DNA from 4 places in the Staphylococcus hyicus genome. Region 4 is predicted to be linked to each of the others. Evidence: predicted binding sites of a transcription regulator. Region 4 holds the regulator's gene; each other region holds the start of a gene.
The links. Region 4 encodes Rex, which represses fermentation and respiration genes when NADH is low (regulators of the CRP and FNR family bind a similar motif). Its sites were predicted from a motif close to TTGTGAAATATTTCACAA; they were not measured.

Region 1 (5,778 bases), 300 kb from region 4:
ACAACTCGAACGTCATGAAAAGCTTCATCAACGACATATGATTCAAAAAACCATTGCAGCACAAGAAAATGAACGAAAGCGTATATCACGTGAACTTCATGATGGTGTCGTTCAAGAACTGATTAACGTCAATGTAGAAATGCGCCTACTTAAATACCAACAAAATATGGAAAGTATGATTAAACAATCGCATAATATTGAAGGGTTAATGGCGAAGTTAATTGATGACATACGGAATTTATCTTCAGAATTAAGACCGTCATCATTAGATGATCTTGGTTTAGATGCCGCATTTAAGACATACTTTAAACAGCTTGAAAACAATTACGGATTAATGGTGAATTACCACTTCGATATGCCGCCGCAACGCTTTGATAGTGAGATTGAAACAGTTGTATACCGTGTCGTGCAAGAAGCGGTATTTAATGCTATGAAATATGCGGATGTAGATGTTGTAGATGTCAACGTTCGAAAAGATAAAAATCGTTTATTTGCTGAAGTATCAGACCAAGGTGTGGGATTTGATCCTAAAGACCATCCTAAAGGCTCTGGTTTAGGCTTATATGGTATGAATGAACGCGCTGAACTTGTTAATGGTAAACTAGATATTAAAACAGAAAAAGGGAAAGGTACTCTAGTCACTTTAGAAGTGCCTATTGAGCAAATTGGGGGCGTTGAGCTTGAAAATCGTAATAGCAGATGATCACGCAGTGGTACGAACTGGCTTTTCTATGATTTTAAATTTTCAAGAAGATATGGAAGTTGTAGGAACAGCTGCTGATGGTGTAGAAGCTTATCAAATGGTCATGAAATACGAACCTGATGTTTTGATTATGGATTTAAGCATGCCGCCTGGAGAATCAGGTTTAATCGCGACGAGTAAAATTTTAGATAGCTTTCCTAAGACAAAAATATTAATCCTTACAATGTATGATGATGAGGAATATTTATTCCATGTGTTACGAAGTGGCGCGAGTGGTTATATTTTAAAAAATGCGCCTGATGAGCAGTTATTACTCGCAATACGTACGGTTTATAAAGGTGAAACATTTATTGATCCGAAGATGACAACATCACTTGTTAAAGAATTTGTCCATTCTTCTGATGATGCTTCATACTCAAATGACCCGTTCAAAGTGTTATCTAAGCGAGAACTTGAAATATTACCACTTATTGCTAAAGGCTACGGTAATAAAGATATTGCTGAAAAATTATTTGTTTCCGTGAAGACAGTTGAAGCACATAAAACACGTATTATGGACAAATTAAACTTAAAATCTAAACCAGAACTCGTAGAATATGCGTTAAAGAAAAAGTTATTAGATTTTTAGAATAAACGTTAGAAGTCTTGATTAAGATTTCTGACGTTTTTTTATGATTGTTGACTTTGTATAAATGAATAAAAAATAATGTTAAAATGCTAACTTTTTTAGGGGAAGCACCCATATGTGTATAGGGGAAGTCCTTATGTTATTAATTTCACAAGCACGTTACACTATGTATGAATTAGTAAACACGTATTAAAATGAAAGACAATGGAAAAAGGTCTATACGTTTTGGTACACAATGAAATTTAAAGAAAAAGGGTGAAAGAGAATGAATAAGTCAAAAGGCGGTCTTCAACTCGGGTTACAAACATTAAGCCTTGTAGCTGGGTTTATGGTGTGGAGTATCATCGCACCTCTCATGCCATTTATTTCACAAGATATTAAAATCTCAAGTGGACAGTTATCAATCATCTTAGCGATTCCTGTTATTTTAGGTTCAGTCCTTCGTGTACCATTTGGATATTTAACAAACATTGTAGGTGCAAAATGGGTATTTTTTACGAGTTTCATTGTACTAATGATACCAGTGTTTTTATTAAGTCAAGCGGCATCTCCTGGAGCTTTGATGTTTGCAGGCTTCTTTTTAGGAGTGGGCGGTGCAATTTTCTCAGTAGGTGTAACATCGATTCCTAAATATTTTTCTAAAGATAAAGTTGGTTTAGCAAATGGTATTTACGGTATGGGGAACTTAGGAACAGCAGTTTCTGCATTCCTAGCACCACCTATTGCGGGTGTGATTGGATGGCAATCCACTATTAAATTATACCTTATTGTAATGGCTGTCTTTGCGATTGTTATGTTCTTCTTAGGAGACAATAAAGAACCAAAAGTGAAAGTACCACTCGTTGAACAATCACGTAAGCTGATGGCGAACTACAAATTATATTACTTGAGTTTTTGGTATTTCATTACGTTTGGTGCCTTTGTGGCTTTCGGTTTATTCTTACCTAACTATTTAGTGACGCATTTCGGTATTGATAAAGTAGATGCTGGAATTAGAACCGGTGTATTTATTGCCTTAGCAACATTCTTACGTCCGGTAGGGGGAATGTTAGGAGATAAGTTTAACGCAGTAACGATGTTGAAAATTTTCTTCTCTATTATGATTGTAGGATCATTCTTATTAGGAGTTTCTCATAATATTTTCTTCTTCACACTTGGCTGTTTAACAGTAAGTGTATGTGCAGGTATTGGAAATGGACTCATCTTCAAACTTGTGCCACATTACTTTACAACCGAAGCGGGTGTGGCAAACGGCATCGTTTCCATGATGGGAGGTCTCGGTGGTTTCTTTCCACCACTTGTCATTTCAGCGGTAACGGGAATGACAGGAACAAGCCATTTAGCCTTTATATTATTAAGTGTCTTCGGTATTATTGCATTAATCACTATGATGAATTTATCAAAACGTGAAAAAAACGTAGCATAAACAATGTTTAGCGCTAGAACTACATTAATAGGTTCTAGCGCTAATTTTATTTGCGCTATTGAAAGTTATGGGTGCGTCATAGGCACTATGACGGAAACGATAGTGGGCGATATTCCCATCATCGATAGCATCATGTTTTATGTCAATGCAACAATATTTAGGATAAGAAGTGGGTATTAATGATACTTTCTAAGACCACGGGCAACTCAACAAACGCACTTTGTTTATGGATGCGCTCAGTAACTTTATGTGCATCTTTACCAATGGGGCCACAGTTTATTAATGGTGCTTGAATGGCCTCAATATCTTTAAAAGGGATTTTATATGTTCGATTAAATACGGGTGTTTGTTGTTCAAATGCTTCAAAACCCGAACCGTTTGGTGAAGGTGCGACATAACTTAAATCACTAATGCCATTAAAATAATGTATACGTTCTGAACTTCGATTAAACGTTTCTTTAAATGTTTTACAAATTGTCTGCCCTACAGCTTCTATCATTGGATGAAATGATGCGTTCGTAGCTGGATAATAGGGTGGTGTAAAGAATGTCACGACAGTTGGGCCTAAATCACGACACATATTCATCAGCATATCCACTATCGTAATCGATTGCGTGTGCGGTGCTGAATCTTGTGCGATGACATCATCAATCATTTGTTGAACGGTACTTTCATCATGAATATGCACCGCATGTTGATAGAGTTCTTCATAGGTCATGAACTTTATGTCGATATCAAATGCAATGTCTTCTGCATTAATCCGTGTTTCGTAAATTTCCATCCCCTTTAGCACACCTTTTTTAACAGCAGAGTTAAACCTATCGTAAATGTCATTCGCATTACTTCTGAATAAAAATAAATTAAACAACGCCACAGTACGAAATGGTGTTTGGACGTCATAATAATCCTTAATATCAGTCACTTTTAAACTTACAGGCATCGGCGTTTGTTCACCTTCAAAATGCTCTTTAAAATTTAAACTGTACTCGATTTCTTGAATAATGAAACTCATTAAGAAGTTTGAACTTAAGCCGTTCGAAGGGGTTCCGACGTGTGTTTCGCGACCATAAACCAATACACTTGGCATAATTTTGCCAATGGATCCTGTGTAATAATAGTGATTGTCATCATCTTGTGCTTGTTGGAATGTTGGTTCACTATTTAAGTGTAAAGCCATTTTGAGTTGATGCTGTTCACGAAGGGTATTCACATGTTCTACTGCAGCATGCATCCCTTTTGAGGTTACTTCTTCATCCGGTACTGTCATTAAAATTAAATTGACATCCCATTGTTCAATACTAGCTTTTTCAATAAGTGCCATATGTAGCATCAAACCAGGTTTCATATCCATAGCACCGCGACCAAAAAGATAATCACCTGATTCTAAATCAGCGCGGCTGACATCACCTAAATAAGTGGTATCTTTACGAAATGCCGCTGTTAATTGATCCATATCAAAGGCTTGTCCTTGGAATGGACCATAATCATCGATTCCAACAGTATCATAGTGACTGATCAGTGTCACAGTCTCTTTTGCATTTGGTGCTTGATAAAATGCCACAACAGCATGGCGTTTATCTTTTGTAGACACCAGTTGTATATGCTTAGGGTGTGCTTTAAAGTAATCTAAAGTCATTAGCTCATCTTGAATCATATATGGAAATTCTAATTCACCTGTAGAGTGTGTCACACTTGAATGTGCAACAAGTTGTTTAAGTAAAGCTTCTCTATCAGCAGCAGTTTGCCATCTCATATTCATTTTTAAATCCCCCTTGTTGAATAACAGTAAATATATCATTCAATTGTTATTGTAAAGGGTTTCATATCTTAAAGACAATAACTATTTTTGAATGATTGGCTTTATGAAATTTATGTGACGTCATCAATCTGACTATCGCTAACGAATAAAACTGTGATACTATAAGCGTAATGACTCTGTAGAGAAAGTTGGATTATCAATGGCGAAGAAAATTTTGGGTTTTGTATTAATAGCCGTGCTTTTATTCGTTCTTGTCGCAGCAGGGTTCTTTGCATATAAAGGATACCAAAAAAGTCAAAATTATAAATTGATTGATCAATATCTGACTGAAAAGCATTTAAAATCAAAAATTATTGACGAAAAAAGTGATTACGATCAACGTAAAGGTATTTTTTACAAAGAAATCCGTTTAAAAGGTGATGAGAAGAATATTTATATCGCCCAACCCATACATTTAAAGCGTGGTTTATTCTTGCAAGGTTTCGATGCTAAAACGAAAAAGCACGATAAAAAAGCAAAATATAACTTTTTTGATGAAAATTACAAAATGAAATAAGATAGTGAAAAACTCGGACAACGTAAAGATGTTCGAGTTTTATTGTGTCATAGAAGTCTAGTTATGGTCACGCTCACCGTGTCTTATGATTGTGACTTTAATCGTTTAACGTAAGTATGAACCGAGTAAGGTGTTATATGTTTTTGATATAATAGGATTAAATGTATTGAAAGGGGTTAAAATTTATGAAAGATACAAAACAATTATTGAAACAACTAACAGATATTGATGGTATAGCGGGACATGAATATGATGTTAAGCATGCGATGCGCGACTTATTAGAACCTAATAGTGATGAAATGATTTATGATAATCTTGGTGGTGTGTTTGGCAAAAAGCATGCAGACTCAGGTAATAAGACAATCATGATTGCTGGTCATATGGATGAAGTAGGTTTCATGGTAACAAAAATTGATGACCATGGATACATAAAATTTACACCAGTTGGTGGTTGGTGGAACCAAGTGATGCTTTCTCAAAAAGTAACCATAACGACGGATCAAGGGGATAAAATTAGAGGGGTGATTGGTTCAAAGCCACCGCATGTCTTAGGTGCAGAAGAACGTAAAAATCCTGTGAAAATTGAAAACATGTTTATCGATATCGGAGCGAAAGATAAAAAAGAGGCAGAAGCTACAGGTATTGAAATAGGGAATATGATTACACCTTATTCCGAATTTGAAACGCTAGTAAACGATAATTACAT
Region 2 (5,778 bases), 340 kb from region 4:
GAAGTATGGGGTAAGGAGTCAATTAAAAATGAAACATTAAATTCATTATAATACCCATCATAGAGAGTATTTATATTAATAAAGATAAATAACAACCTACATCTTTCATGTACGCATAGATTATGTTGGAGGTTATTGATGAATAGGGTTGCGATATTGTAGCCCCTATTCGATTAAAAGCGCTGCAGTATCTCAGCGCTTTTATTATTGCCTCTATAACCTTCTCACTTCTTTCTTGCACATAACGTTTTAAATGATATGTATCTGTGAATGTGAATGGCGTCGAAATATAGGTGATGTTTATGTATATATTTAAAGCCATCCGAATTGATGATATGACCTTTATAAGGAGTTAAATAAGGTTTTAATATACAAAAGAGCCCGGAACCATGTGTCTATGCTTCCGGGCGAATCATTAAAGGAGTGATGTTAGTATTTTAATTTTTGTGTACGCAAACTAGGGGGAGGGTAATTCCTAGTTTTTATGGACGCGTATGAATTTACTTGGCTAAAGATTTCATAGACGCAGTCCCTTTGAACTGAATAAGATCATAGGCTTTTTGAACGTCTTCATCTGTTGGGGGCGCAACAGATGAGAGTTGATATGGAACACCAAGTGCTTGCCACTTATGTACGCCGAGCTCATGGTATGGGAGTATCTCAAACTTTTCGACGTTATCAAGTGAATTTATGAACGCACCTAATTTTTTCAGGTCTTCAGGGGCATCTGTTAGACCTGGGACAAGTACATGTCGGATCCAAATAGGGTGATGCTGTTCATTCAAATATTGAATGAATTTTAAGATCGGTTGATTAGACTTTCCTGTCAAATGCCGGTGTTTGTCATCATCGATATGTTTAATGTCGACCATGAACAAATCAGTGTGCTGGCGTAACGTTTCAAAATGTTTTTTGAAAGCTTCTGTATCATTGGCACAACCTAATGATGTATCAATACATGTATGAATGCCATGTTCATGACACAATTTAAACAACTCTGTAATAAACGGCATTTGGAGTAGGGGCTCTCCACCGCTTACCGTTACACCGCCACCAGAACTTTGAAAGTAGGGAAGATAAGGCGTGATCTCATGGATAAGCTCATCTGCTGTTGCTCGTCGTGAGGGGGTGTTCACTTTCCAGGTGTCAGGGTTATGACAGTATAAGCAGCGCAGCAAACATCCTTGCAAAAATAGGATATAGCGTAGGCCTGGACCATCTACTGTTCCTAGACTTTCTACTGAATGAATATGTCCTTGTATCATTGATATCTCCCCGTTTTCAAAAGCGTTAATAATAGTTTGTTTTACATAGACTCGTGGAATGTTCTTGAAATGACATCAAGTTGTTGCTCACGTGTCAGTTTAATAAAGTTCACCGCGTAACCAGATACACGAACTGTAAGTTGAGGGTATTCTTCTGGATGTTCCATTGCATCGAGTAATGTTTCACGGTTGAATACGTTAATATTTAAGTGATGACCATGTTGCATTGCATAACCATCTAAAATACTTACTAAGTTTTGTTGTTGTGTATCGTCTTCTTTACCTAATGATTTAGGGACGATACTAAATGTGTTAGAAATACCATCTTTACAACAATCGTATGGTAATTTTGCTACAGATGATAATGAAGCGAGTGCACCGTGTTCATCGCGACCATGCATAGGGTTTGCACCTGGTGCAAATGGTTCGCCGGCTTTACGACCGTCTGGTGTATTACCTGTTTTCTTACCATATACAACGTTAGAGGTAATTGTTAATACACTCATTGTATGTTCAGATTCACGATACGTTTTATGTTTGCGTAATTTTCTCATGAAGCTTTCAACAAGTTGAACAGCAATATCATCTACGCGTGAATCATTGTTACCGTACTTCGGATATTCTCCTGTTGTTTCGAAATCAACAACTAAACCATTTTCATCACGTATTGTTTTAACTGTGCCGTATTTAATGGCTGATAATGAGTCAGCAGCCACAGAAAGACCCGCAATACCAGTTGCCATTGTACGGTGAACATCTGTATCATGAAGTGCCATTTCAATACGTTCGTAGCTGTACTTATCATGCATGTAGTGAATGACGTTAAGTGAGTTAATGTAAACGCCAGCTAACCATTCCATCATTTCATCAAAACGTGCATAGACTTCATCATAATCTAACACTTCTGATTCTATTGCTTTAAAGTTTGGCGCAACTTGTTGACCTGACTTTTCATCTTTACCACCGTTAATCGCATATAACAATGTTTTTGCAAGGTTGGCACGTGCACCGAAGAATTGCATTTGTTTACCAATTCTCATTGCTGATACACAACATGCGATACCATAGTCATCACCATAGCTTTCACGCATAAGATCATCATTTTCATACTGAATTGAGCTTGTTTTAATACTCATTTTCGTACAATACTTTTTGAAGTTTTCTGGTAAGCGTGTTGACCATAATACTGTTAAGTTTGGCTCAGGTGCTGGGCCTAAGTTATCAAGTGAATGTAAGAAACGGAAAGAGTTTTTCGTTACCATCGCACGACCATCTAAACCAACACCACCAATTGATTCAGTTACCCAAGTTGGATCACCTGAGAATAACTCGTTGTAGTCTGGTGTACGTGCGAATTTTACAAGACGTAATTTCATAATGAAATGGTCGATGATTTCTTGAACTTCAGACTCTGTCATAGTACCGTTGTCTAAATCACGTTGAGCATAAATATCTAAGAAAGTAGACGTACGACCAAGACTCATCGCAGCACCGTTTTGTTCTTTAATTGCAGCAAGATAAGCAAGGTATAACCATTGAACAGCTTCTTTAAAGTTTTCAGCTGGACGGCTTAAGTCGAAACCATAGATGTTACCTAATTCTTTTAACTCTTTTAAAGAACGGTATTGTTCAGATAATTCTTCACGTAAACGAATAATATCCTCTGACATTGTTGTAGAAAGATTTTCAAAATCTTTTTGTTTTTCTGCCATTAAGAAATCGACACCATATAATGCTACACGACGGTAGTCACCAATAATACGGCCACGACCATACGCATCTGGTAAGCCTGTAATAATACCTGCTTTACGGCATGCAAGCATTTCTTTTGAATAAGCATCGAATACACCTTGGTTATGCGTTTTACGATAGTCTGTAAAGATGCGTTCTGTTTCTTTGTCAAGTTCATAACCGTATGCTTCGCAAGCTGCTTTAGCCATACGAATACCACCAAAAGGTTGCATAGAACGTTTGAATGGTTTTTCAGTTTGTACCCCTACAATTTGTTCAAGTGATTCATTAAGGTAACCCGCATCATGAGAAGTAATCGATGAAGGGATTTTTGTATCCATATCCCACATGCCACCACGTTCACGTTCTTCTTTTGAGAGTGTCATGACTTGGTCCCAAAGTTGTTTTGTTGCTTCTGTTGGGCCTTCTAAAAATGAGTCATCACCTGTGTAGCCAGTGAAGTTTAATTGAATGAAATCACGGACATCGACACGATGTGACCAAAGTCCCGTCTTAAAACCTTTCCAAGCATTTGTTTGTGTTTTTGCTTCATAAATCATGATCAAACCTCCATTGTTCATCATTTCACAATTAGTATATCAATTCATGTGAAATATATCACGTAAATTTTGAAAGCGTTTGCGCATTGTCATTATTTGTATATATTTTGTATATAAAACTGCCACAATTCATTTGAATCAATGTTATTTGTATTTTTATGATGTACATAAATTCTAAATAAGTGAGGTGAGTCTTTTAAATCATCTTGAAATTTTTGACTTGGGACATTTAAATAGGAAAAAAGGAGTTCAATTCATTGAAAAGTAATATTAAATCGCGCATGTCCCGAGGGTTTATGACAAAATGAGCGAGGTTTTAGACAATTTATAAGCACTTTATGTGAGATTCTTTATGTACTGTTATACGATGGCAATATCAAATGAATGGAGGGAATCTATATGGTGAAAACATTTGTACTCGGTGCGAATGGTGGCGTAGGTCATTATCTCGTGCAATTGTTAAAAGACAATCATCAAGAGTTTACTGCAGGTGTTCGAAAAGATTCACAGAAAGAAGCCCTAGAAGCTAAAGGCATTCAAGCTACGTTGATTGATGTTGAATACGACAGTATTGAAACAATACAAAAAAAACTAGCAGGTTACGATCAGGTCGTGTTTTCCGTCGGTTCTGGAGGGGCAACAGGCGCTGATAAAACGCTGGCGGTTGATTTAGATGGCGCTGTGAAAGTGATTCGTGCAAGTGAAGGCGCTAACATTTCTCACTTTATTATGGTGTCAACTTGGGATTCTCGCCGTGAAGCGATTGATGCGGGTGGTGATTTAAAGCCATATACGATTGCGAAACATTACGCGGATGATTATTTGAGACGCAGTAAGCTCATAGCGACAATTGTGCACCCAGGTGGCTTAACAAACGCGCAAGGCAGTGGGAATGTAAGTATAGCATCATTATTTGAAAAACCAGATAAACGCGAAATTTCACGGGAAAATGTAGCACGTGTACTGTTTGAAATTATTACGCAATCAAAACATCAAGGCAAAGAATTTCAAGTTCTTGATGGTGACCAACCTGTGAGAGAAGCTTTAGATAACATACACGCTTAGTGTCTTTTCTGTGAAGACACTAAAGATGTATGTATATACAGAATAACCTATGATGATTGTTTTTATGCTTCATCAGGCTATTCTGTATTTTTTTATGATAATGACCATCTGTAAACAACAATTTTTCAAAAAATTTTATTGAATTTCTTTATTGCGTTAAATAGCTTTAAATCCCTTGATACGACTGATATACATGCCCTTATTGTATATTAAAAACACACTAGTATTCTTATTTAATTATGTTCCGCCACGCATATTGTTATTGACAAAATTGTCTGACAAATATGATAATTAATGTTAATAACATCAAATATGAGAAGGGGGAACGCGAATGAAAGAGAAACTGAATTTGTTTGTAATGATTATTGCGTGCTTAGTTTTAGTGTTAAGTGCGTGCGGTAAGGGTGATTCTGGATCAGGTGAGACAAAGAGTAAAACAGGGAAAAGTGATGCAAAAGGTGGCACACTAAACGTAGGTTTGGCTGCAGCACCTGAAGGGAATTTTCAATCTGTTTTTGCAGGTTCAACAAGTGACTCTGATGTTATTAGTTATTTTAATGATAGTCTTGTTGAATTTGACAAAGAATTAAACATTAAACCTAAGATTTTGTCGTGGGAACAAAAAAAAGGTGACGATCTTACATATAAGTTTAAAGTGAAAAAAGGTATTAAATGGCATGATGGCAATGATTTTACAATTAACGACTGGCTATTTACATTAGAAACAATTGCGGATCCAGATTATGATGGCCCACGTTATAACGGGGTCGAAATCATTGAAGGGGCAGATGCAAAACATAAGGGTGAAGCAAATTCGATTTCGGGAATTAAAAAGATTGATGACTATACGGCTGAAATTAAATTTAAAGAACATAAAGCCAATAATTTACTTGAATTATGGACGAGCGCACCATTAAGTGAAAAGATTTTTAAAGATATCCCTGTAAAAGAAATGGGTAAATCTGAGGCGGTACGTAAAAATCCAATTGGTATCGGACCATACAAAGTGAAGAAAATTGTTGATGGCGAGTCTGTTGAGTTAGAAAAGTTTAAAGACTATTGGCAAGGTGAACCTAAGCTAGACAAGGTTAATTTACGTGTGATTGAACAAACGACGATGACGCAAGCATTAGAGAACGGCGAAATTGATATGGCGC
Region 3 (5,778 bases), 670 kb from region 4:
GACTTTATGCAACGTGAAGATAAAAAATGGGAAGTTAAAATCCGTAACCGTAATAGCGGCAAAGTCTTCACTGAAATTGCACACCACGTCTTTATTGGCGCTGGCGGTGGCGCAATTCCATTACTTCAAAAAACTGGTATTCCTGAAAGTAAAAACTTAGGTGGATTCCCGATTACAGGTCAATTCTTAACATGTACAAACCCAGAAGTTGTTGAAGAACACGGTGTTAAAGTATATGGTAAAGAGCCACCTGGTACACCACCAATGACAGTACCTCACTTAGACACACGTTATATTAATGGTGAGAAAACATTATTATTCGGTCCATTCGCAAGTGTAGGTCCTAAATTCTTGAAAAATGGTTCTAACTTAGACTTATTCCGTTCAGTTAAGCCATACAACATCATGACTTTACTTGCATCAGCAGCGAAAAACTTACCTTTAATCAAGTACTCATTCGACCAAATTTTAATGACAAAAGAAGGTTGTATGAACCATTTACGTACATTCTACCCAGAAGCACGTGATGAAGATTGGGAATTATACACTGCTGGTAAACGTGTTCAAGTTATTAAAGATACTGAAGAATACGGTAAAGGTTTCATCCAATTCGGTACTGAAGTGGTTAACTCACAAGACCATACAGTTATCGCATTATTAGGTGAATCACCAGGAGCGTCTACTTCTGTATCTGTTGCATTAGAAGTACTTGAAAAGAACTTCCCAGAATTAACTTCTGAATGGACGCCAAAAATTCAAAAAATGATTCCATCATATGGTAAATCATTAATTGAAGACGAGGCGTTAATGCGTAAAACACGTAAACAAACATCTAAAGATCTTGAATTAAACTATTACGAATAAAAAGGAGTCGTTGCGGCATGAAAGCACTCGTTACATTAACAGTCGTAGTTGGCGTCCTTGGCGGCGCATTTGCTGCTTTAAAACGTTATCAACAACACGTTAACAAAGCACCAAATATCGAATACTAAAGCCCAAAAAGCACGTATCATCAATTGTGATGATACGTGTTTTTTCTATATATAATATGTTTTTAAGCTTTAGTTGCTCTAACTTTCCACATATGTCAAAGTAACCGAAATGGTGACGCATCCTTATGTCATGAGGTGTTTTCATATACACCATCTCCCAATATTGTGAACACCTTCTAGTCATAACTCTCTTTGAAATCATTGTAATTTGTGCATTTGGTAAACCTTGCCCGAGCTACGCTGAGCTATCGTGTCCATAGCGTTTGCAAAATAGCATATAGACCCCCTTTCACATAACGTAAACGATGATATGTTTACGACCTTTATTCTCGAATTATAACGTCACTTTCTTTTGTCACAACTTCGTAAAAATCCTTAATTATAACGCCTTTAACATAGATTTTTGACATTTTTACACTAAAAATGAATACTATTATTTTTGCTTTAATTTGAAGAACTTGTTAATAATATTTATTGGATAGTTGATGTATAAAGCGGTCAGCGGACTAATTTAGGAGGTGCTAAAAATGAAACGCGAAGAAAGACAAAAATTTATCGAGATCATTGTTCAACATAACTGTATTACATCAAAGCAAGATGTGATCGATATTATAGAAGCTCGATTTGGCATTCATTTTAGCCTAACGACCATTGCAAATGATTTTTTACAGTTAAATATACATAAAGTCCCTTCCCAACATCATCGATCACGCTATCAATTGATCTCCAATGATAAACCAAAATATCTGGAAATGCTAAAAAAGCTATACACTGATGACATCCAACGTATTACTGTCATAAACCATTGTATTTTAATTCAATCCTCTCCAGGATTTGGTCAAACGATAAATTTTTATATTGATGCATTAAACCTACCTGACATTATCGGCACGGTTAGTGGGAATGATACAACAATGATTATGACCCGTTCGACAGAGGTTGCACGTTGCGTCGTAACGACGCTCTTCCCTGCGCATCAACTTTAGCATGTTTATGCATTAGAATGTATCAACGACAAATTGACACTTGATGTATACACAAATATTCATTCATTATCCAATTCGTACCGCAATAAAACACGTATGACATGTAAAAAAATAAATTTTTGTGCATAGACCTATCTTTAAAACAAGAAATATTCCTCTTTATATTTGTGAAATAAATCACGATGTTAACGTTTTCAAACCTTTATAGTGAAGACATCACCACATAAAGGAGGAAAATCGACATGAAACGTACGATTAAAGTGAACAGTGAAATTGGTCGTTTAAAAACCGTTTTACTTAAACGCCCTGGTAAAGAACTTGAAAATCTCGTTCCAGATTATTTAGATGGCTTGCTTTTTGATGACATTCCTTATTTAAAAGTCGCACAACGTGAACATGATTATTTTGCAGAAGTTTTACGAAATGAAGGTGTAGAAGTGCTATACCTTGAAAAACTGACGGCAGAAAGTTTAACTGAACCTCAAGTTCGTGCACAATTTATCGATGAAATTTTAGCAGAATCTCGTAAAACAGTTCTTGGGCATGAAGCAGAAATTAAAGCCCTCTTTTCAAAACTCGATAATCAAAGTTTAGTCGACAAAATTATGGCTGGGGTTCGAAAAGAAGAAATTAATTTAAAAACGACACATCTCGTTGAATATATGGATGATAAATACCCATTCTATCTTGATCCAATGCCAAACCTTTATTTCACACGCGACCCTCAAGCGTCGGTTGGAAATGGCGTTACAATTAACCGCATGTATTGGCGCGCACGTCGCCGTGAATCAATATTCATGCAATATATCTTGAACCATCACCCCGACTTTAAAGAGAGTGACATTCCTGTTTGGGTTGATCGTGATAGTCCATTCAACATTGAAGGTGGCGATGAGCTTGTCTTATCTAAAGAGGTACTTGCTATTGGTATTTCAGAACGAACATCAGCACAAGCAATCGAACGCTTAGCGCGTAGCATTTTCAGCAACCCTGCATCGACGTTCAAAAAAATCATTGCGATTGAAATTCCGACAAGTCGTACATTTATGCATTTAGATACGGTATTTACGATGATTGATTACGATAAATTTACAATGCATGCTGCCATACTTAAATCTGAAGGTCATATGAATATCTTTACGATTGAGCCATGTAACGGTGATGACAACATTAAAATCACCCATTCTAACCAACTAAAACAAACTTTAGAAGATGCGTTAAACATCGATAATATTGAATTCATTCCTACAGGTAATGGCGATACAATCGATGGTCCACGTGAACAATGGAATGATGGGTCGAATACACTTTGTATCCGTCCTGGCGTTGTTGTGACATATGACAGAAACTATGTCTCTAACACCTTACTACGTGAAAAAGGCTTGAAAGTCATTGAAATTCCTGGTGGTGAACTTGTACGCGGTCGTGGAGGCCCACGTTGTATGAGTCAACCTTTATATCGTGAAGACATTTAAAGACATTGAGGAGGAAAAAAAGAATGATGGAATTACACAAACCAGTCGCTTTAAAAGGACGTTCATTATTAAAAGAAAACGATTTTACGAAAGCAGAATTTGAAGCATTAATTGATTTTGCGATTACATTAAAATCTTACAAACAAGATGGTATCCAACATCGTTATTTAGATGGTAAAAATATTGCATTACTTTTTGAAAAAACGTCAACACGTACGCGTGCTGCTTTCACAGTTGCATCAATTGATCTCGGCGCACATCCGGAATTTTTAGGAAAAAATGATATTCAACTGGGTAAAAAAGAATCGGTTGAAGACACTGCGAAAGTACTCGGTCGTATGTTCGATGGGATTGAGTTCCGAGGATTTTCTCAAGACGTGGTCGAAGCACTAGCCGAACATTCCGGCGTCCCTGTATGGAACGGTTTAACAGACATTTGGCATCCGACTCAAATGCTCGCAGATTACATGACAGTTAAAGAAAATTTTGGGCATTTAGAAGGTATCACGCTTACTTATATTGGTGATGGCCGTAACAACATGGCACACTCACTGATGGTTGCAGGCGCGATGCTCGGCGTAAATGTGCGCATTTGTACACCAAAGGCCCTCTTCCCGAACGAAACTTACGTCAACATGGCTAAAAAACGAGGCGATATCGATGGTGGTTCTGTTGTCGTTACAGATAATATTGAAGAAGCCGTTAAAGGTGCGCACGTGATTTACACAGACGTATGGGTCTCCATGGGTGAAGAAAGTGAATTCGAAACACGTATCAATTTATTAAAAGATTATCAAGTTAATTCGTCTTTAATGCAAAAAACAGGTCGCGATGACACCATTTTCTTGCACTGTCTACCGGCGTTCCATGATACAAATACAATGTATGGTAAAGATATCGAAGAAAAATACGGCATTCGTGAAATGGAAGTAACTGATGACGTATTTAGAAGTCCTCAATCAAAAGTGTTTGACCAAGCAGAAAACCGTATGCATACGATCAAATCTGTGATGGCGTCAACACTCGCATAACTAAAGTGATGGGCTAGACGTAACAACAATTTTATATGTATGAATCACGCACTAGCCCTTCCCTTTTCATGATAAGGAGATGAAACACGTGGAAAATGAACACCAACAAAAATTAAATAAATCTTCACTCATTGGCCTTGTGATAGGTTCTATGATTGGAGGTGGTGCGTTTAATATCATCTCTGATATGGGAAGCCAGGCAGGTGGCCTTGCCCTCATGATCGGTTGGGGTATTACCGCTGTTGGCATGATTGCACTCGCTTTTGTATTCCAAACATTAACAAATGCGCGTCCAGACTTAGATGGCGGCATTTACAGTTATGCACAAGCTGGATTCGGTGACTTTATCGGCTTTTGTAGTGCTTGGGGATACTGGTTCGCGGCATTTTTAGGTAATGTTGCCTATGCTACATTGCTCATGTCTGCAGTTGGAAATTTTTTCCCGATTTTCCAAAAAGGTAATACGTTACCAAGTATCATCGTCGCCTCAATCTTACTTTGGGGTGTGCATTTCTTAATTTTAAAAGGTGTAGAAACCGCCGCATTTATTAATAGTATCGTTACAGTCGCTAAATTAATCCCTATTTTTCTTGTCATCGTCTGTATGATGGTTGTATTTAACTTTGATACATTCATGGCAGGGTTTAGCGGGACATCATCCAACCACATAGAATGGTCCTCTATTTTGTTGCAAGTAAAAAGTATTATGCTCGTAACTGTGTGGATATTTACAGGTATTGAAGGTGCAGTTGTATTTTCTAGCCGTGCAAAACGTAAAAAAGATGTGGGTACAGCCACGGTTATTGGACTCACTTCCGTGCTTATCATTTACTTTTTAATGACGGTACTCGCACAAGGTGTCATTCAACAAAATCATATCTCAGAATTAGGTAATCCTTCAATGTCACACGTGTTAGCACACATTGTAGGCCCTTGGGGTGCCGTATTTGTCAACATCGGACTCATCATCTCCGTGCTCGGTGCGTGGCTTGGTTGGACTTTACTTGCAGGAGAATTGCCGTATGTCGTTGCGAAAAACAACCTTTTCCCGAAATGGTTTGCGAAAGAAAATCGTAACGGTGCACCAATCAATTCATTATTAATTACGAATATTTTAGTCCAACTTTTCTTAATCAGTATGTTATTTACGGAAAGTGCATATCAATTTGCGTTTTCACTCGCATCAAGTGCGATTTTAATCCCTTATATGTTTAGCGCATTTTACCTTGTAAAGTATAACTATTTACAACAAAGCACTTCAGTGACGAAATGGACGATTGGCTGTATCGCATCA
Region 4 (5,778 bases):
TAAGTGTTCTTGATATTCGGGACTTTCATAATCATCTGCATGTGTACTCAACCAATCGGTTTCAAATTGCATCTTTTGTGCAATTGACTCGATTTCTTGAAAGGGTTTCGACATTTCCTCGATTACCGTATTTTTGGTATCTAGTGTCATCTGTTGGGTTAAATAGCCAATCTTCAAACCTTTAATTTTAGAGATATGCCCGCTATCGTAATTGTCTACGCCAGCAATAATTTTCATTAGCGTTGATTTTCCAGCACCATTTCGACCAACGATGCCAATACGTTCGCCTGTCTGTACTTCAAAATTGACGTTATTGAAAATTTCCTCACCGTCAAATGATTTTGAAAGTTGATTTAATTGCATTAGTATCATGTGCAAGCTCCTTTCATTCTTAATTATTGTACAACAAAGTGAAAGGGTATCAAATAGATTATGTTCCTTTAAAACCGGTTTTAAGTTATAATTATTATGAATAAAAGTTGGTGAATTTTTTAACAAAACAATATTAAGTCATAATGTATTTACAGATATTTATAGTATATAAAGTAGATAATTCTTTTTATTATAAAATATTTTTAAAGCTACAATAGCACATATGACTTAGTTTGTTGCCTGAAATGGCATGTGAAAGATGGAGGAACGAAAATGACTAAAGAATTAAATAAAATTCCACGCGCGACATTGAAGCGCTTACCGTTATATTATCGCTTTGTAAATAGTCTCAAATCGAAAGGAACATCTCGCGTTAATTCTAAAGAAATAAGCGAAGGTCTTGGTATAGATTCTGCTACAATTAGACGTGATTTTTCTTACTTCGGTGAACTTGGTAAAAAAGGGTATGGTTACAATATTGACAGTTTATTAGAGTTTTTCAAATCCGAATTGAGTGATGCTGATTTAATTAAAATTGGTGTTGTCGGTGTGGGACATTTAGGAAAAGCGTTAATTTCATTTAACTTTCCAATACATGACGATATGTTTATTACAGAAGCTTTTGATATTGATCCAGATATTGTTGGTACAAAAATTGGTGATGTAACAGTGAAATCAATGGATGAAATGAAAAAAGTGATTCAAGATCAAGCGTTAGAAGTAATTATTATTGCGACACCGATTAAGGTTGCCCAAAGTGTTACAGACAAAGTTGTTGCTGCTGGCGTAAAAGGAATTTTAAATTTTACACCATCACCAGTGCAAGTGCCAAATGATGTTCAAGTACATCAAATCGATTTAGGCGTTGAACTTCAGTCGTTATTGTTTTTTATGAAAAACTATGGTTAAGCAATAAAACATTTTTAATCATTAACGTTAGAATGTATGATGCATGAGAATCAACTTAATATATAAATGAAAAATCGAAGTGTAAGTGCTTCGATTTTTTTATTTTGGAATATCCCCTTGATAAAAATAGTTTATTTGTTATAATTCTTATCATAATAATCGGGATAGGAGATGTTTAAATGGTTTGGACAATTATAAGTGGGCTAATCGTAGGGGGACTGTTAGGTTTTGTAATGCAACGTACTCGGTTTTGCTTAACAGGCGGCTTTCGGGATATGTATGTTCAAAGAAACAATAAAATGTTTTATGCATTACTTATTGCTATAACAATTCAAGCTATCGGAATTTTTCTTTTAAACGCCATTGGGGTAATTACTATTTCAAATGAGACGTTTCCAATAATTGGAACAATCATTGGCTCATTTATTTTTGGTATCGGTATCATTTTAGCGGGAGGATGTGCTACTGGTACGTATTACCGTGCGGGTGAAGGATTGATTGGGAGTTGGATAGCCCTTTTAATGTATGCATTATTTGCGGCGATTACTAAAAATGGCGTTTTAGCCCCCTTAATGAATAAAATTAATAGTAAGACAGTTGCCAATGCAGATATGGCTCAATCGACAGGTATTCCAAGTTGGATATTTTTAATTATTTTAGTTGGTGTTACGCTGTTTCTAGTCAATAGAACATTGAGAAAACCGAAACCTAAAATAGCAGTACCACAATTAAAACAACGATATACAGGGTTACGTCACATTTTATTTGAGAAACGTTTCCATCCCTTTGTTGCAGCAATTGTAGTCGGCTTTATAGCGTTAATTGCTTGGCCCATGTCAGAGTCCACTGGGCGACAAGGCGGATTAGGAATCACCACTCCTTCTTCTAAAATTGTCATGTTTTTAACGACAGGTGATGTTTCAACTATAGACTGGGGTGTTTTTCTAGTTATTGGAATCTTTTTTGGATCATATATTGCAGCGCGAGGCTCAAGAGAATTTGCATGGCGTTTACCGGATAAGAAAACACTGCGCAATAGTGCTGTTGGAGGTACTTTCATGGGTTTTGGGGCAGCAGTCGCAGGAGGATGCTCCATTGGTAATGGATTAGTTGCTACTGCAGCATTATCATGGCAAGGTTGGATAGCACTAGCCTTTATGATTATTGGTACGTGGTTTATGAGTTATTTTATGTTTGTTCGACCTATGAGAACTGTACAACGGGGGAAAACAATACAGTCGCAAGCAATGCGTGCGTCATAATCCATAACAAACGGAGGGTTCAAAATGATACATGATTTAGGAACAGTAGGGATGGTTTGTCCATTTCCACTTATTGAAGCGCAAAAGAAAATGCAAGAAATAGCATTAGGAGACGAACTGAAAATCGATTTTGATTGTACACAAGCTACAGAAGCCATTCCTAATTGGGCTGCTGAAAATGGTTATCCAGTTACAAACTATGAACAAATAGGAGATGCTTCTTGGACCATAACTGTGCAAAAAGCCTAAGCACAATTGATGCCGATTAAATCCTTTAGACGAAAGGGTTTGATCGGTTTTATATTGAAAAAATTTCATTTATCAGTGGCGATGTGTGATAAAATAACATAGAGATTATGAAAGCACAAATGACTCATTTTTTACGATTTATTAATGTATGATCACCACCACACAAGTTTTAACGCGTGCCTAATAAATAGGATTCATACAAGTATAGCAACTTTAATATTTACATAGATTGAATAGTGTTCTTGATATGCGCTATGTGACTTATCAAGTTGAGTAGGTTCGAGAAGCATTAGATTCATCTTATCTACAAAAATTTATAAAGGAGGAAATGTAAAGGAATGGAGCAATGGAGTCGGGAAAAGCGTTACCAAAAGTTAGAGGATGTGAATACCAAATCACTTGATACATTAAAAAATCGTGTGCAAGCATCCCTGTATCGCCAAAAATTTCATATTCAGCCCCCAACGGGTTTATTAAATGACCCAAATGGTTTGATTTATTTTCAAGGTCAGTATTATTTATCGCATCAATGGTTTCCATTAGGTGCAGTTCATGGTTTGAAATATTGGTTCCACTATAATGGAAATACATTAGTGACATTAAAACCTCAGGGTCCAATATTAAAACCAGACACGATGTATGATAGCCATGGTGCCTACAGTGGTAGCGCATTTGAATTTCAAAACCAACTTTATTATATGTATACGGGTAATCATCGTACGCAGTCTTGGGAAAGACGGAGTAGTCAGTTATTAGCCAAAGTAAATGATAATGGAGAAGTGGTGAAATTCAATACACCTGCTATTACTGGTCCACCAGAAGGGTATACGCATCATTTTAGAGATCCAAAAGTATTTAAAAAAGATGACGAATTCTATGCGATGATTGGTGCGCAAAGGGCAGATTGTACAGGTGCGATTTTGCTATATAAAACGTTGAATCCTGTAGGGACTTGGGATTTTGTAGGTGAGATTAAAACCCAATTAAAGACATTCGGTTATATGTGGGAATGTCCAGATTACTTTCATCTCAATGGAAAAGATATTTTATTGTTTTGTCCACAAGGGATAGAATCAGAAGACAATACCTATCAAAATATATATCAAAGTGGCTATCTCATAGGTCATTTAGATTTTGAAACACTCACATTTGAACACGAGTCATTTATTGAACTTGATCAAGGTTTTGATTTTTACGCGCCGCAAACATTTTTAGATGAAGCAAAGCGTCGGGTATTAATAGGGTGGATGGGACTACCTGAGACCGAATACCCAACTGATGACGAAGGATGGGCGCATTGCTTAACGGTTCCAAGAATTTTAACGATTGAGTCAGGTCAATTAAAACAAAAACCTCATATGGATTTACGCAAATTAAGACAAAATAAAGAGACAGCATTAGGATATGCGAATAAATTTATTAAACAGCTCCATCCATTTGAAGGAGAGCAATATGAATTAGTAATAGATATACTAGAAAATGACGCATCTGCTATCGAATTTCATTTAAGAGCGTCGAAACATGAAGCCACAGTTATTCGATATGAAACGAATACTAAACAAGTGATTTTAGATCGATTTGACAGTGGACAATTACCTCATCCAGTTGAAGGGACAGTGCGAATAGCACAATTAGAATCAGACCTTTCACAACTACGGATTTTTGTAGATACTTCAAGTATTGAAATATTTTGTAACGAAGGTGAAAAAGTGTTGTCTTCACGAATTTTCCCTTCCAAAGAGGCCAATAAAATCAAAGTGGTTACAGACTCTGGTCAAGTTTATTTAAAAATGACGAAGTATGACATTAACCAAGATGAGAAGCAAATAGAGGCATAATATAAAAAGCCTGAAAAAGTTTATGTAGAAAACTTTTTCAGGCTTTTTGTTGTTGTAATATTATTATTTCTTGATTTTTTTTATATTTCTAACTGACACATAGCAAAACTCATCATTTTTAAAATAAACAATACGCTCTTTAGCATCAACATGAGAGATGTTATGACGATTTAAAACAAAACTGTTATGGCATCTAAAAAAGCGACTATCAATTTGTGCAAGTTCCCTTAAATTACCATAAAACTCAATTTGTCGATTATCTAAGTGAGCTATGAGTCGATGTGACTTAGGTGAAGATTCAAAAAACATGACATCATCATAGTTGACATATACAGAATTACTGCCTTGTTTTAATTCCATTGTTTCTACAGTGTTATCTTTAGTAAGTAAATCCAACCGTTTGAGCGCAGTTTCAAGACAATCAATAATGCGCGTTCGTAATTCATCAATATCGTCTTTGAATATAAAATCCATAGCAGCAAGTTTATAAACGAATGTCAAATACGTTAATTCACTATGGCTTGTCACAAAAATAATATTACCTACGGGATCATGTTTTCTAATTTCACTGCCAAGCTTAATGCCATTAATATCAGATTCTAATTGGATATCTAAAAAGTAACACCCAATATCGGTCATGTTTTTTGAAGCCTCAAGTAACGCGTATGGGTCACTTGTAGAAATTTCAATTTCCATGGGCTTTTCTTCAATCATAATATAATTTTGAATGATGGATTCCATTCGCTCTCTTTGTTTAGGGTCATCCTCACAAATTAATATCTTCAAACGCGTCACATCCTTACTCATCATTATTCATGATTTCTAATTTTTGAATAAAATAATGGTTCTCAATCGTTGTTTCTAAAAATACATTGTTTTTACTATCTGTAATTTCTTTTAAAGTCGATAATCCTAATCCTCTATTTTTACCTTTTGTTGAAAATCCTTCTTGATACAACGTGTGTAACTTAGGAAGATGTTCGGGTGCTTTGTTCATAATGATAATTAATACAGATTTTTCAGTTTTAATAAATGCAATTTGTATCATCGGGTTCTCAAGATGCATTGACGCCTCAATTGCATTATCCATGATAATACCGAGAATACGACTTAAATCTATCATTTCCATATTGATTTCATTAATTTCA

Region 1: the regulator Rex is predicted to act here: its motif matches at 1,468-1,485, upstream of SHYC_RS02420 (nitrate/nitrite transporter).
Region 2: the regulator Rex is predicted to act here: its motif matches at 3,603-3,620, upstream of pflB (formate C-acetyltransferase).
Region 3: the regulator Rex is predicted to act here: its motif matches at 2,144-2,161, upstream of arcA (arginine deiminase).

Annotation. Positions count from the first base shown of each region.
Region 1 covers NZ_CP008747.1:571,172-576,949, forward strand. The annotation lists gene SHYC_RS02410 (sensor histidine kinase) at 1-703, shown strand, start outside; gene nreC (nitrate respiration regulation response regulator NreC) at 681-1,331, shown strand; gene SHYC_RS02420 (nitrate/nitrite transporter) at 1,597-2,757, shown strand; gene SHYC_RS02425 (M20/M25/M40 family metallo-hydrolase) at 2,915-4,516, opposite strand; gene SHYC_RS02430 (DUF3139 domain-containing protein) at 4,716-5,072, shown strand; gene SHYC_RS02435 (M42 family metallopeptidase) at 5,258-5,778, shown strand, end outside.
Region 2 covers NZ_CP008747.1:532,076-537,853, forward strand. The annotation lists gene pflA (pyruvate formate-lyase-activating protein) at 501-1,265, opposite strand; gene pflB (formate C-acetyltransferase) at 1,307-3,556, opposite strand; gene SHYC_RS02270 (SDR family oxidoreductase) at 3,959-4,621, shown strand; gene opp4A (oligopeptide ABC transporter substrate-binding protein) at 4,953-5,778, shown strand, end outside.
Region 3 covers NZ_CP008747.1:200,546-206,323, reverse strand. The annotation lists gene lqo (L-lactate dehydrogenase (quinone)) at 1-864, shown strand, start outside; gene SHYC_RS11970 (SE2200 family small protein) at 882-992, shown strand; gene SHYC_RS00855 (arginine repressor) at 1,520-1,978, shown strand; gene arcA (arginine deiminase) at 2,221-3,453, shown strand; gene argF (ornithine carbamoyltransferase) at 3,477-4,484, shown strand; gene arcD (arginine-ornithine antiporter) at 4,636-5,778, shown strand, end outside.
Region 4 covers NZ_CP008747.1:869,399-875,176, forward strand. The annotation lists gene SHYC_RS03965 (ABC-F family ATP-binding cassette domain-containing protein) at 1-372, opposite strand, end outside; gene SHYC_RS03970 (redox-sensing transcriptional repressor Rex) at 646-1,281, shown strand; gene SHYC_RS03975 (YeeE/YedE family protein) at 1,461-2,543, shown strand; gene SHYC_RS03980 (sulfurtransferase TusA family protein) at 2,568-2,792, shown strand; gene SHYC_RS03985 (sucrose-6-phosphate hydrolase) at 3,131-4,630, shown strand; gene agrA (quorum-sensing response regulator AgrA) at 4,694-5,416, opposite strand; gene agrC (quorum-sensing sensor histidine kinase AgrC) at 5,430-5,778, opposite strand, start outside.